Hahella sp. HNIBRBA332: one gene and its partner. The protein of the gene in region 2 interacts with the protein of the main gene of each other region in a pairwise test. Links are inferred from orthologs where the notes say so. Each region holds a gene or a part of one and is shown on either strand. Other genes may lie near its edges.

Region 1 (5,338 bases), 5.1 Mb from region 2 along the record:
CCCCATCACCGCCCTCGTCGATCAATTTTACGCCGAAGTGCAATCCATGGGGGGAGGACGCTGGGACACATCCAGCCTATTAGCGCGATTAAAGAGATAGACCAACACCAACACATTTATCTCAAAGCGCTAACCCAAATATCAGGCAAACAAAAAAGGGCGGTGATCAAACCGCCCTTTTTCTTTTCACTGCCTACCGACTATTTGTCTTTAGCCACCCACTTTCCATCTTTATAGAAAGCCGACCAGCCAGTAGGCTTGCCGCCCTTCTCTGACATGACGTATTGCTGTTTGGTCTTGCGACTGAAGCGAATTATCGCCGGATTTCCTTCCGGATCGCGCGTAGGCGCTTCCAGCAGGTAGTGATGCTTAGGATCGATTTCCTTCTTGTGAGGGATCAACTCCTCCACCAGCGGCGCACGGGTTTCACGATTCTTGGGAAACTTACTCGCCGCCAGAAACAATCCAGAAGCGCCGTCGCGCAACACGAAGATATCGTCAACCTTATCGCACGCCAGCTCCGGCATCACCACAGGCTCCATCTTGGGCGGAGCAGGTTCGCCATTCTTAAGCAACTTACGGGTATTTCCACAGGTCGAGCTGGTGCAGCCAAAGTACTTTCCAAAGCGTCCGGTTTTGAGCTGCATCTCGGCGCCGCACTTATCACACTCCAGCGTCGGCCCGTCGTAGCCAGCCACTTTAAATTGGCCGCCTTCTACTTCATAGCCTTCACAATCCGGATTGTTACCACATACATGCAGCTTGCGGGTTTCATCGATGACATAGCTGTCCATGGCGGTATCGCAAATCGGGCAACGCTTTTTCGCACGCAGCGCATTCGCCTCACCTTCTTCATCGTCCGCACGAATCACCTCATCGCCAGGTATCAGGTTGATCGTCGTCTTGCAACGCTCTTTCGGCGGCAGCGCATAACCGGAACAGCCAAGGAATACGCCGGTGGAAGCCGTGCGAATCTGCATTGGACGCGAGCAGGTCGGACAGGTTATCTCTGTCTGCACAGCCTGATTCGCGCGCATACCGCCTTCCATATCCGCCTTCTCCAGCTTTTTGGCGAAGTCGGCGTAGAAAGCATTGAGAACTTGCTTCCAGCCCTCGTTGCCAGAGGCAATTTCATCCAGCTGCCCTTCCATCTTCGCCGTAAAACCGTAATCCATCAGATCCGTAAAGGCTTCCGTCAAACGATCGGTAACGATATCGCCCATCTTCTCCGCATAGAAACGCCGGTTGGCCAGTTTCACATAGCCGCGCTCCTGAATAGTGGAAATGATTGACGCATACGTGGAAGGACGCCCGATACTCCGCTTCTCCAGCTCCTTAACCAGGGTCGCCTCCGTATAACGCGGCGCTGGTTTGGTAAAGTGCTGAGTCGGCTCCAGTTTATCCAGATCCAACTGATCGTTAATTTCGAACGCGGGCAACTCGGCCTCATCATCCTTCTTCGCTTGTGCAGGCAGCACTTTAAGGAAGCCGTCAAACTGCAGAAGTCGACCACGGGTTCTTAATTCAAAATCCCCCGCCTGCACCTGAATACTGGTGCTCAGGAAACGCGCGCTTTCCATCTGACAGGCTACGAATTGACGCCAAATAAGGTCATACAGTTTCTCGGCGTCTTTTTCGAGACCGGAAATCTGATTGGCCCCCACATTGATATCGGAAGGACGTATCGCCTCGTGCGCCTCCTGCGCCCGCTCTTTACTTACGTAAGTTTTCGGGTTGTCAGGCAAATATTTATCGCCAAACTTTTTGCCGATGAATTCACGACATGCGCTCACTGCATCAGCGGACAAGTTGGTAGAGTCCGTTCTCATATAAGTGATGTAACCCGCCTCGTAGAGGCGCTGCGCCAACACCATGGTTTTCTTGACGCTAAACCCCAAACGGGTGCTGGCCGCCTGCTGCAAGGTAGAAGTGATAAATGGCGCCGGCGTCTTGGTGACAGAGGGCTTATCTTCGCGATTGACAACCTTGAACGCCTGCGACTCCAGCAGCGCAGTCAGCTTGTCAGACTGCTCTTTATTAGTGGGACGATAATTCTCGCCCTTGTACTTGGCGACCTGGAATTTAGCCTGCTGCTTACTCTTGGAAAGCAGCGCATGCAATTCCCAGTACTCTTCCGGCGTAAAGGCGCGAATTTCACGCTCACGCTCGACAATCAGCCGCACCGCGACAGATTGCACCCGCCCCGCAGACAAGCCTCGCGCAATCTTGGACCACAGCAGCGGCGACACCATGTAGCCGACCACACGATCGAGAAAGCGACGCGCCTGCTGGGCGTTTACGCGGTTGTAATCAAGCTGACTGGGGCTTTTGAACGCCTCAGTTATGGCGGATTTTGTGATCTCGTTAAAGACCACGCGACGATAACGGGAGTCATCGCCGCCAATAGATTCTTTGAGATGCCAGGCGATCGCCTCTCCTTCGCGGTCTAAGTCCGTTGCGAGATAGATCTGGTCAGCGCTTTTCGCCAGACGCTTCAGTTCTTCAACGACTTTTTCTTTACCTGGAAGGATTTCATAGCGGGCCGCCCAATCATTTTCAGGGTCAACTCCCATGCGAGAGATCAATTGATCCCGGGCTTTACGTTTCTTGATGCTTTCGCGCTCTTCAGCAGGCAGCTTGCGCATTTTCGCCGCTTCCGCCGCACGCTCTTTCGGAGATGATGTTTCCTTACCTCCACTGGTCGGCAAATCACGAATATGCCCCACACTGGATTTGACTACATATTCCGAACCAAGATATTTGTTTATGGTTTTTGCCTTTGCAGGGGACTCCACGATTACCAGCGATTTACCCATAGCGGATGGTTCTTTGCTCCTAGTTGAAATAGCCGTCATATATTAGAGGTTGTAGTCGACGGGTCAAGTGATTGCCAGAAAATCTGGTATTTAAAGTAAAAATAGCCGGCTAGGCCCGATTTGTCGGCGTCTATTTAACCCCGATAACTTGCCCTACCCCGCAATGTCGTTAACACTTAATAAGAACGACACATAAATTTAAAAATGCTTCCGTCGCCTTTTATATGACAACTTTAATCGTCTTACTCGCTATTTTCATAACTGCTTCGATCATCGTTAGCGGCGTTATGTACTCGCGACAGCAGGCGTTAGCTTATCGTCAAAGCCAACTTAAATCGTTAAAACAAAAATACGAAGAAATTAATTCGTTATTTCAGGTCATCATGCGAGTGGATGATTCCGCCAACATCGCCATCAGCCTCAATCACGCCATGATCGAGATCGCGCAATCCATGACCAAAATGGATCGCAAGTCCGAAGAGCTACGCATCCTACTGGATAACCTGAAACAAAGGGAGCGTGATCTGAAAACCGGCGTTCTTCTACCCCAGGCGGAAAAAATAGTGACCAGCGACGCAGCAATCGCCGCCATCCAGCGCTCCCTTTCCGAGTGCCTGCAAAAATTGCAACGCTTCAAGCTGCGCGGCTCGCTACCCGTCCCTCTTTATGAAGAGTACAGCCATCACCTGCGGGAAATGGCGCTGGATGTAGAAGTCGGCAGCCAACTGCAAATGGCGGAAAATCTGGTGGCGCAGAACGATAAAGCCGGGGCCGAAAAGCACTTCAAGCACGCTCGCGAGGCGCTCAAGCGCACACGCCTGGAAATTCCCAACAAGAACGATCAGATCAAAGAGATATCCGACAAGATCAAAAGCCTGATGCGAGACGGCGAACCCCAGAATCGCTCCCAGGAAACTCAGTAAAAACCTTACTCAGCTTTCCAGACCAACATCTCCACTCATAAAAAAATCCGGAGCCCCTTACGGAACGCCGGATTTCATTGCTTCCGACCCTAATCTCCCGAGCCGAAGCCTCAACGTGCTAGATGCGCTCCCAAACGGTCGCTATACCCTGACCCAGACCGATACACATGGTGGATACACCCAGCGTACCGCCTTTGGCGGCCATGATATTCAGCAAGGTAGTGGAGATACGCGCGCCTGAGCAACCCAGAGGGTGACCCAAAGCGATAGCGCCGCCATTCAGGTTAACTTTCTGGTCGACCACGTCCATGAGTTTCAGATCTTTGATAACTGGCAGAGACTGCGCGGCAAAGGCCTCATTCAGCTCCCAGAAATCAATATCTTCCACTTTCAGGCCTGCGCGCTTAAGCGCTTTCTTGGTCGCCGGCACAGGACCATATCCCATGATGGCGGGATCGCAACCGGCGGTAGCCATAGAGCGAATTTTCGCCATTGGCGTCAGTCCCAATGCCTGAGCCCGCTCAGCGGACATCAGCAACATAGCGGAAGCGCCGTCCGTCAACTGAGAAGACTGACCCGCCGTAACCGTGCCGCTCTTAGGATCAAAAGCGGGACGCAGCTGCGCCAGACTTTCAGCCGTGGTTTCAGGACGAATCGTTTCATCATTCTCGATCAGCGCAGGGAAGCCATCGTCGTCATGCCCTTGAATAGAGATGATTTCATTACGGAAGCGTCCTTCCAGCGTGGCTTCGTGCGCCAAACGGTGGGAGCGAGCGCCAAACTCATCCTGTTGCTGACGGCTGATGCCGTGCATTTTCGCCAGCATTTCCGCCGTCAGCCCCATCATGTTGGATGCTTTAGCGGAATACTTACTTGCGGCAGGGTTGTGGTCAAAGCCTTGAGTCATAGGCACGTGCCCCATGTGCTCAACGCCGCCCACTACAAACACGTCGCCATTGCCAGTCATGATCGCCTGCGCCGCAGTATGAATTGCGGACATGGCGGAACCGCACAAGCGGTTTACCGTTTGCGCTGACGAAGTATGCGGAATGCGGGTCAGCAGGGAAATCTGCCGCGCCACGTTGAAACCTTGCTCCAGGGTCTGGTTTACACAACCCCAGATCAGATCTTCAACTTCCGCAGGGTCTACTTTGTCATTGCGATCGAATAATGCGTCAATCAACGTCGCTGACAGCGTCTCTGCGCGCACGTTGCGGAAGCAACCCGCCTTGGCGCGCCCCATCGGGCTGCGAACACAGTCGATAACGACAACGTCTCTTGGATTCAGACTCATATCATTTTCTCCGTCGGGAATTCTCTATCAGCAATTAGCCGAAAAACTTCTTGCCGGACTTAGCCATGTCGCGCAGCCCTTGGGTCGGATGATACAGAGCGCCCAGATCCGCATATTTATCAGCGATCTTGCAGAACTCTTCCACGCCCAGAGAGTCAATATAACGCAACGCGCCCCCACGGAACGGAGGGAAACCGATGCCGAAGATCAAGCCCATATCCGCTTCCGCCGCAGTCTCGACGATGCCGTCTTCCAGGCAGCGAACGGTTTCGATGCACAAAGGCACCATCATGCGCTCGATGATT
Region 2 (7,673 bases):
AGCTCAATTTCCATCTTGATGCCGGTCCCCTCTCCTCCAGGGCCCGCCAAATCCCAAATGCCGCCAAAAGAGGTGGCGCCGCCTTCAAAGGCGAAAACGGTGGGCGCATAGGTGTCGCTAACACGGTCATAGAACTTTCCGCCGCTGACCGTGGAGTGGCTCCATCCTGAAGAAATACTTAGTCCTGAGGTTAACGCGTCCCGGTCGAAACTTTCGACCTCATAGGCTCCTGTTGTTAACGCCCAAGCAGCTTGATCCGTGTAAATGTCTACAATGGCGGCTTGAGCAGACCCTACAAAGGCCACTGCACTACTTGCTAGAAACAATGCATTAATAACCTTGTGCATGGTTACTCCTTATAATTTTGATTTTGGAGTTACCCGAAAGGCACAAAGTATTCCCTGGTTTAAAAATATAATAAAAAACATATCGTTATATTTTTAACCAATATAAAAGTATATTTTCTCAGTAAAGTTAATGGACACGGCCTTTAGACATAGGCCTAACAAATTTTAATCAATGGATGATTTCACATTTAAATATTCACAAAAAAAAGATATAGGCCCTAAGCAATAGTCCCGACATTTCGCGGATATTAAATATAGACTCTTAGGATTATTCATAAGAGACTATATGTGGTCTTTTACTCAACAATACCTTTATAAATAGACAACTTCCTAACGAAGATAATAATGTGTCACATATTTTAGGAGGCATTATCGACTGCAATTAGCCGATTAAACATGAAGTTATTATCTAGCGGTATTTCACAGGAATGACAAGGGAATTATCGTCAGAATTTTTTACACTTGTAGTTTTCACACTAAAAGCAAGTTCGTTTCGCCTTTTCACTTGCGATACTGATCACAAAATCAACAAACCGGCGTATGAGATACGACTCAACTTCTCCCCACTTTGGGCCTTGGTAACTAGGGCGCTCTGAAAAAACAGATCAAACCATGTCCAATACGACAGGGAATCTTCGCAGATTTTCATCCAACGACTTTATCCGCTCTGGACTATCGCCTCGGAAGTAACAGTAAAGTCTAGGCGTTTTGTCTGCATTATCGCCTTCTAGCTGATAAGGATTGCGGGTGGTTCCTTGAGGCGCCGACAGGTAATCGCTAATGGCGTACAAGTAATGCTGGTTCAGCAGATGCCCCCATGCGTCGATATCCGTACGCAGATAGAGTGGTCCGTCAATATCAATGATAGATGAGCCAGTCTCCCGCAACGGGGAGATGACGCCAAGGCGGGCGACCAGATCATACTGATTAGCGAAGTTTTCGATATAAGGCAGCGCGGTTACGCCACCGCCCATCTCAATGGGCATATTTACTTTGGCGATATAGGTCATGGTGTTGGCGCAATTGGCGAAGGTATATACCTCCAGTTTCTTGAGCAATTTAATGGCGTAAGCGTTAAAACCGCTCTTATCCATGAGGTCAAACTGATCCGGCGTAAGGTGCGCCAGCGCCAAGCGATCAATAAACTCCAGGTTCGCCCAGTCGTTGCATTCCGGGTTATCTTTCAATTTCTGCAACGCTTTCAACGCGCGACTGATCGCACGCAGCACATTGGCGGCGATGATAGTTCCCTGCGAATGACAGAGCGCCACCACCCGCTCCAGCGCCGGATTTTTCATCGCCTCCAGCAACGCGATAGTCGCCTTTACGTCCGGTTCGGTCATGGTCTGAGGAATCTCCAGATCGGGATCGATCTTGAAGCTTTTTCCCACGGCGCACTGAAACAAGTCCAAGAAAAACGAACTGGTCTGATTGTGAATAACCGTCACCGGACGCTGAAACATCTGGCTGATCAGCTGCGAGTTAAGCTCAGCAATGGCCTTGTTGGTCAAAATGCCATTGAGGAAAAACCAGCGTTCGTGACTGAATGAAGTGACGGAATCAAATGGGTCCGACTGCTGAAAGTAGCCGCTAGGACGCCAGAACAGGCGGTTGATAAAAGGAGGAAGAAGGGTCCGCGCCCATTTGTTGGGAAGATGCGAATGAGCCGGGATATTGGCGTCCGCCAGAAACCCGAGCGTACGCTTTAAACGCCAGAGGTCGAGAATGGTGTATTCCGATAATTCTCGGTGTGGCGGCGGCCAGCTTGATATCGGCCCAAAAATGGACTGCAGATAGAACGGCGGAAACATATTCAACGCGCCGCGCACGACCTTGGCCAGATCGCTCCAGGCGTTTTCTTCCGGAAAGGGGAGAAAGTTGGGTTCGGTATAGCCGGACTCCTGTTCGGCCTTACTGATTACAGGACTGATTGTTGTCGCGGCCATCACACACTCCCTGCGTCTGGTTGAACTTTCTTAAGCGTAGTCCCGCTTTGCGGCGGCGCCAAACCGACGCGCGCCGCTCAATCCACTCTCCAGAACAAGCGTTCCCTGATCTGGATAAGGCTTTACTTGTTACAGGCGATTGATCTCTTCCTGAATTTTCTCCAATCGCTTCTCATTGGACGGATGTGAACTCAGGAAGCTGGATTCACCACCGACTTTCTTCTGCAAGGTCTCAATAGAGCGCTTCATGGCGTAGGGGTCTTTACCCAACCGTTTTAGCGATTTCACAGCATAGGCGTCTGCCTCCAGTTCATCCGCCTGAGAAAACCGCGCATTGACGGCGGCGTAAGCGATTTGCCCCAACTGCGACTGAGTCAGTTCACCCACTGTGCCGCCAGCTGAAACCACCGCCTGAAACGCCGCATCCGTCAGCATCTTCTCACGCATCTGCTTGTAGCTGTGTTTGAGTTTGACGTGGCCAATCTCATGCTGCATAACCGCCAGCACCTGGTCGTCGGGCATGACGTCCATCAGACCGGAGTATACCCGCACAGTGCCATCCGCCATGGCGAAAGCGTTGATCTGATCGGACAAATAAACCTTGTAGTTCAGCGTTAGCCCGTCTGTGTTTTTCAGATTGCGGGTAATGGCTTCCAAGCGCTTGGCGTATTTGCTGCTGGACGGGGCCACTTTGTTTTCTTTATCCATCTTATCCGCCGCCTGCTGGGACACGGATTTCACCTGGTCTTCCGACAGGGTGGTGGCCTGCAGCACGCCTGCTCCCAGCGTCAATGCGGAGTCAGTGTAGGCGCCGCTATTAGCGCAACCGGACACCAAGCCCAGGCTCAAAATAGGGGCGGCGACTAAAGGCAATAGATGTTTTCGCAACATTCTCAGGCTTCCTCAGCTATAGTTGAACGAACCCGCCCATAAGCAGGTCCGGATTAAATCATTCGGTCTGATTATCAATTCGGGCGCTAACGCGACCATTAGAAATTATGCGGACGCCGCTGGCAACTATCCTATAAGCGCTAACTGACAGGTTACAGTAGTCGCTTTACTTATTCCGCAACCGTCAATGTCACCCCTAAACCAGCGGCGAACTCCTGCAAAGCGGTCAGCTTATCCTGGGGCAACTCGGCGCTGAGCGTGACTTGCTCTGCGTATTCCGCAGTCACATTACGGGCGCCATGTTGATCCAGCCATAAGCGCAATACCTGCTCATGACGAAAATCACAGCTCAGGCTAATGCTGGTCAGGGTTTCCCGAAGCTGAACCGGCAATTCCACCATCGCCTGCTGGGCGGCGCCGGAGTAGGCTCTCACCAATCCGCCCGCTCCCAGTTTGACGCCGCCAAAGTAGCGAATGACGATCACCATGACATCGCCAACGCCCTTATGTTGCAGCACGTTCAATATCGGCTTTCCCGCCGTGCCGCTGGGTTCGCCGTCATCAGACATGGCCGCGCTCTGCGCGGATTTCGGGTTGCCCAACAGATAAGCCCAGCAGTGATGTCCAGCGTCGGGGTAATCCTGTTTCGCCTGCGCCAGCATCGCCATCGCAGCCTCACGACTGTCCGCATAGCCGGCGCGAGTGATGAAACGGCTTTTTTTCACTTCAGAGACAGTTTCCACGGCCGCCGCCGGGGCAAGATAAGACATTAGTCCTCACTCTTGGTATTCCAGTTCAACGCAACATTCAGGTAAGCGACAAGCCTCCATCCACCACCAGCGTGTGGCCGACCACATAACTTGCACTCTCGGAGGCCGGCCAGACAGTGGCTTCCGCCACCTCTTCCGGATTAGCAAAGCGGCCGATAGGCGCCTGCGAGGCGGTTTGCTTCTGTTGCGGATTATGACTGTCTTGCAACTGCGAGGTCCAGCGCGGGGTGCGTGGCCTTCGCCTCTTTCCAGTTGGCGTCGTTTCTGCCGCAGGTGACCACGCAATCCCCCTGACGCAACAGTTTCTTCGCCACGACCAGTTCGATACCCTTACTACCTCCGGTAACTAACGCAATCCGAGCATTGTCTTTATCCATGAGATTATTCCTTTGTTGAGTAATAACGAACATCAATACGCCATCGTGGCGCTGCAGGCTGCGATGAAAGAGCTTTGGGACGCTTCCTATGCAGAGCTGCTGCAGCGCGCCGGAAGTCACAGTGAAACGGCGGTCCTATCGGCTGCCGGAAACCGCTACCTGATAATGATTGATATAGCGCGCCCCAATCAACTGGAATGCGCTGTAGAAATCAGTGGATGTCTGGCGATGATACAAGATGGCGTCACGGTTAAAAGTCGCATCGGGGCCAGCTTTTACGTCACGCCAGATGATCTCAAAGTCGGTGACTATTTGGTCGCCAACGCACAGTAGGAAGTCATTTGCCGACGTTTTTCCTGCAGCATTTCAATGCTGGAAAAGCCCGCCAGGCGCAACAGCGCCATGACGCTGTCTTCAGAGCAAAGCCTAAAGCCATGTCGTGAGAGTGGCTGCCCGTCGGGCTGATTCTCCAAACGAAATCCCAACGCCAGTGTCCCTCCATTGGTGAGTACGCGAACTATCTCGCGAATATTCTCTTCCGGGTCCGGCCAGAAATGCAGCGTATTGGCGCTGCACACTTTGGTGAACGCCGCATCATCAAAGGGAATGCTCTCAACGGAGGCGTTCACCAGCGTCACCCTCCCGGAGGAGATGAGTTTCCGATTATTGCGCGTCGCCCGTGACACCATGGCCATCGACGTATCAATGCCCGCGACTCCGCCGTTGGTGGTGATATGCGCCATTTCACGAATCAGCCTGCCGGCGCCGAAGCCGATTTCAAGCACACGGTCGGAAGGTCCCAGGCACATGGCCTGCTTCATGAACTGATTTAGCTCGTCATGAGCGTTACTCATCCAACTGGCGAGCATGTTTCCTAATAATCCCTGCGAGTCCCTTAAGTGGCGCGCAACAAAAGCGTCGAAACTCATAGCCTCTCCTTGTGAACGACTGGCGCTGACGTAACTCAGCGTCAGGGGTATTCCAGGTTGCCTGGACGGCATATTGTTTGGCATGCTGATTCGCACGCTCAGTGCATTTCCCCAATATTGAAGTACGTTTTTTATGAAGCATATCGTGGTAATTACAGGCGCCGGAATTAGCGCCGAAAGCGGCATTCAAACTTATCGTGGCGAAAACGGCCTTTGGCGCGACACCGACTATAACGAAGTCGCCTCTCTGACAGGCTGGCGCAAAGATCGCGAAAAAGTGCTGACCTACTGGAACGCGCAACGCCGCATCATGGCCGCAGCTCAGCCCAACGCCGCGCACTACGCCCTGAGCCGGCTGGAGGAGTGCTATCTGGTGTCCATCATCACTCAGAATGTGGATAACCTGCATGAGCGCGCTGGTTCCAGTCAAGTACTGCATATCCATGGCGAGTTGATGAAAAGCCGCAGTTCAGTGAACCCTAAGCTGGTTTACCAGCACGGCGATCGGGACATCAACATTGGCGACAAATGCGAAAGAGGCAGCCAGTTACGACCAGACGTAGTCTGGTTTGGCGAACCTGTCCCTTTGTTCTCTCAGGCGCAGAAAATCGTCCATAGCGCCGACATCATGCTGGTGGTGGGTACGTCTCTGGAGGTATATCCCGCCGCTTACCTGGTGGAGAAGCGCATGCGCGGCGTCACCATGTATATCGTCGATCCTAACGCTGATCCAGAGGCGCACGACGCAATAGTGATCAATGAGCCCGCCACCCAGGGTGTGGTCCCCCTGGTCGAACAGCTGCTCGAACAAGCCTGAGCCCCCTATTTTCCTTGATATCTTTATCGTTCAGGCCTCCGTAACCTCTCCATTTTGACCTATATCAGAGCCGCATCGGGCTTGCCACGTACAATACGCCGCTTTCTTGTCAGGTTGTCTTAATTTTAACCGAGACGGCCAGCGCCGAATGGCTATGGAGGGAATATGAGCCAAAAAGCAATGAAGTTGTATGATAAAAATGGGCATATCTGCCTGTTCCTGACCGGTCTGGTCGAAGGGGAAGCGATTCCCAGCAATCAATTGGTCATCGTGGACCATGGCGAAGCCGCGCTCTTTGATCCCGGCGGCGAACTGACCTACACGCCGCTTTCCATTGAACTGTCCAAACACATTTCCATCAAGTCCTCCCTGCGTTATGTCTTCGCCTCGCATCAGGACCCGGACATCATCACTTCGTTGCCGCGCTGGCTGATGCATACTGACTGTCAGGTAGTAACCTCACGTCTGTGGGCTCGCTTCCTGCCGCATTTGGTGTCGGAGTTCGTCTCCGGAAAGATGAATAAATCTCTCAGCCACCGCATGGTGGAGTTGCCGGACGACGGAGCGCAGATCCCCTTGGGCAAATCCCAGATTCGCGCGGTGCCTGCGCACTTTTTACACTCAGTTGGTAACTTTCACTTCTACGATCCAGTCAGCAAAATCCTGTTCTCCGGCGACGTCGGCGCCGCCATGACGCCGGGCTGGGATCATGAGCCCGTGCAGGATATGGCTAAGCATATCCCGTTGATGGAAGGCTTTCATAAGCGCTATATGGCTTCTAACAAAGCCTGTCAGGCATGGGTGAATCAGGTGCGCAAACTGGATGTGGAAATGATGCTGCCGCAGCACGGTAAGCCGTTTTTCGGCAAAGACAAAATCGGCCAGTTCCTGTCCTGGTTCGAAGATCTGAAGTGCGGGGTCGACCTGATGTAGACGGCCCCGCGCCGACCTGCTATTTAAGCCAGGAAAAAGACCGCGCCAGAAACTCAGAGCCATGGCCGATCACACATTCGCCATGGGCAATGATAATGTTGTCCGGGCGCCACGCCTGCATTTTGCGTAGCGCGGCCCTGGCTTTGGACCTGCCGAATATAAACGTAAGGCGCCAGTCTATTGGCGTCTTGCCATGAGGCGCGATAATCCCCGTCAGCAAAGCGACCCAGCGTCGCCAACCATGAAAGTGGTCCATCCGGAAGTTTTCGATCAAATCCCCAAGGATCAGAGTGCGACTGCTGCGATGAAAGAAAACCGCTTCTTTCATGGCGAAACTGCCGCGAAACAAAGTCTGGTCCATATCCTTTTCCCATCCAGGCTCCGGGTTTTCGCCCAGTAATCCATCGAAGGAAATATCCTTACGTTTTTCCTGCAAGCCAGGAGTGCCATAGCAGGCGGCGTCTGGGAAATGCGCCATCCACTGAGGCAAAAATAAATGATGAAGTTTATTGGGCGTCACCAGATATTTGACCGGTCCCAGCTCCGCCACTTCCCGAGCTAAATTTTCATCGTAACGAATGGGGGAGTGAACAAGAATATCGCCGTTGGACAAGCGCACCACTGTCATGCGGGTGGTATACGCCAATCCAAAGTAGGGAACCG

Evidence for each region. Proteins that work in one complex are often made in the same cells at the same time.
Region 1: the proteins of O5O45_RS26085 (region 2) and topA interact in binary tests that used the Escherichia coli proteins (3 or more experiments, as listed by UniProt). The link is inferred for Hahella sp. HNIBRBA332 from one-to-one orthologs.

What each region holds. Positions count from the first base shown.
Region 1 is NZ_CP132203.1:823,919-829,256, reverse strand. What follows is about bases 1-3,178. They hold topA (type I DNA topoisomerase), read right to left. Parts: upstream 2,817-3,178; coding sequence 201-2,816; downstream 1-200. Other genes in these bases: O5O45_RS03950 (hypothetical protein), read left to right, coding at 3,104-3,178; O5O45_RS03960 (NAD(P)-dependent oxidoreductase), read left to right, coding at 1-100. In the rest of the region: more of O5O45_RS03950, read left to right, coding at 3,179-3,739; acetyl-CoA C-acyltransferase FadA, read right to left, coding at 3,858-5,033; fatty acid oxidation complex subunit alpha FadB, read right to left, coding at 5,068-5,338. UniProt on the Escherichia coli protein: Releases the supercoiling and torsional tension of DNA, which is introduced during the DNA replication and transcription, by transiently cleaving and rejoining one strand of the DNA duplex.
Region 2 is NZ_CP132203.1:5,904,590-5,912,262, reverse strand. The notes cover bases 2,155-5,143. They hold O5O45_RS26085 (YigZ family protein), read right to left. Parts: upstream 3,955-5,143; coding sequence 3,355-3,954; downstream 2,155-3,354. Other genes in these bases: O5O45_RS26065 (class I SAM-dependent methyltransferase), read right to left, coding at 4,640-5,143; O5O45_RS26070 (hypothetical protein), read left to right, coding at 4,347-4,664; O5O45_RS26075 (SDR family NAD(P)-dependent oxidoreductase), read right to left, coding at 4,146-4,331; O5O45_RS26080 (SDR family oxidoreductase), read right to left, coding at 3,992-4,162; O5O45_RS26090 (M48 family metallopeptidase), read right to left, coding at 2,423-3,184. In the rest of the region: O5O45_RS26100 (PEP-CTERM sorting domain-containing protein), read right to left, coding at 1-347; more of O5O45_RS26095, read right to left, coding at 953-2,154; more of O5O45_RS26065, read right to left, coding at 5,144-5,260; O5O45_RS26060 (SIR2 family NAD-dependent protein deacylase), read left to right, coding at 5,394-6,077; O5O45_RS26055 (oxygen-binding di-iron domain-containing protein), read left to right, coding at 6,243-7,010; O5O45_RS26050 (DUF4336 domain-containing protein), read right to left, coding at 7,030-7,673.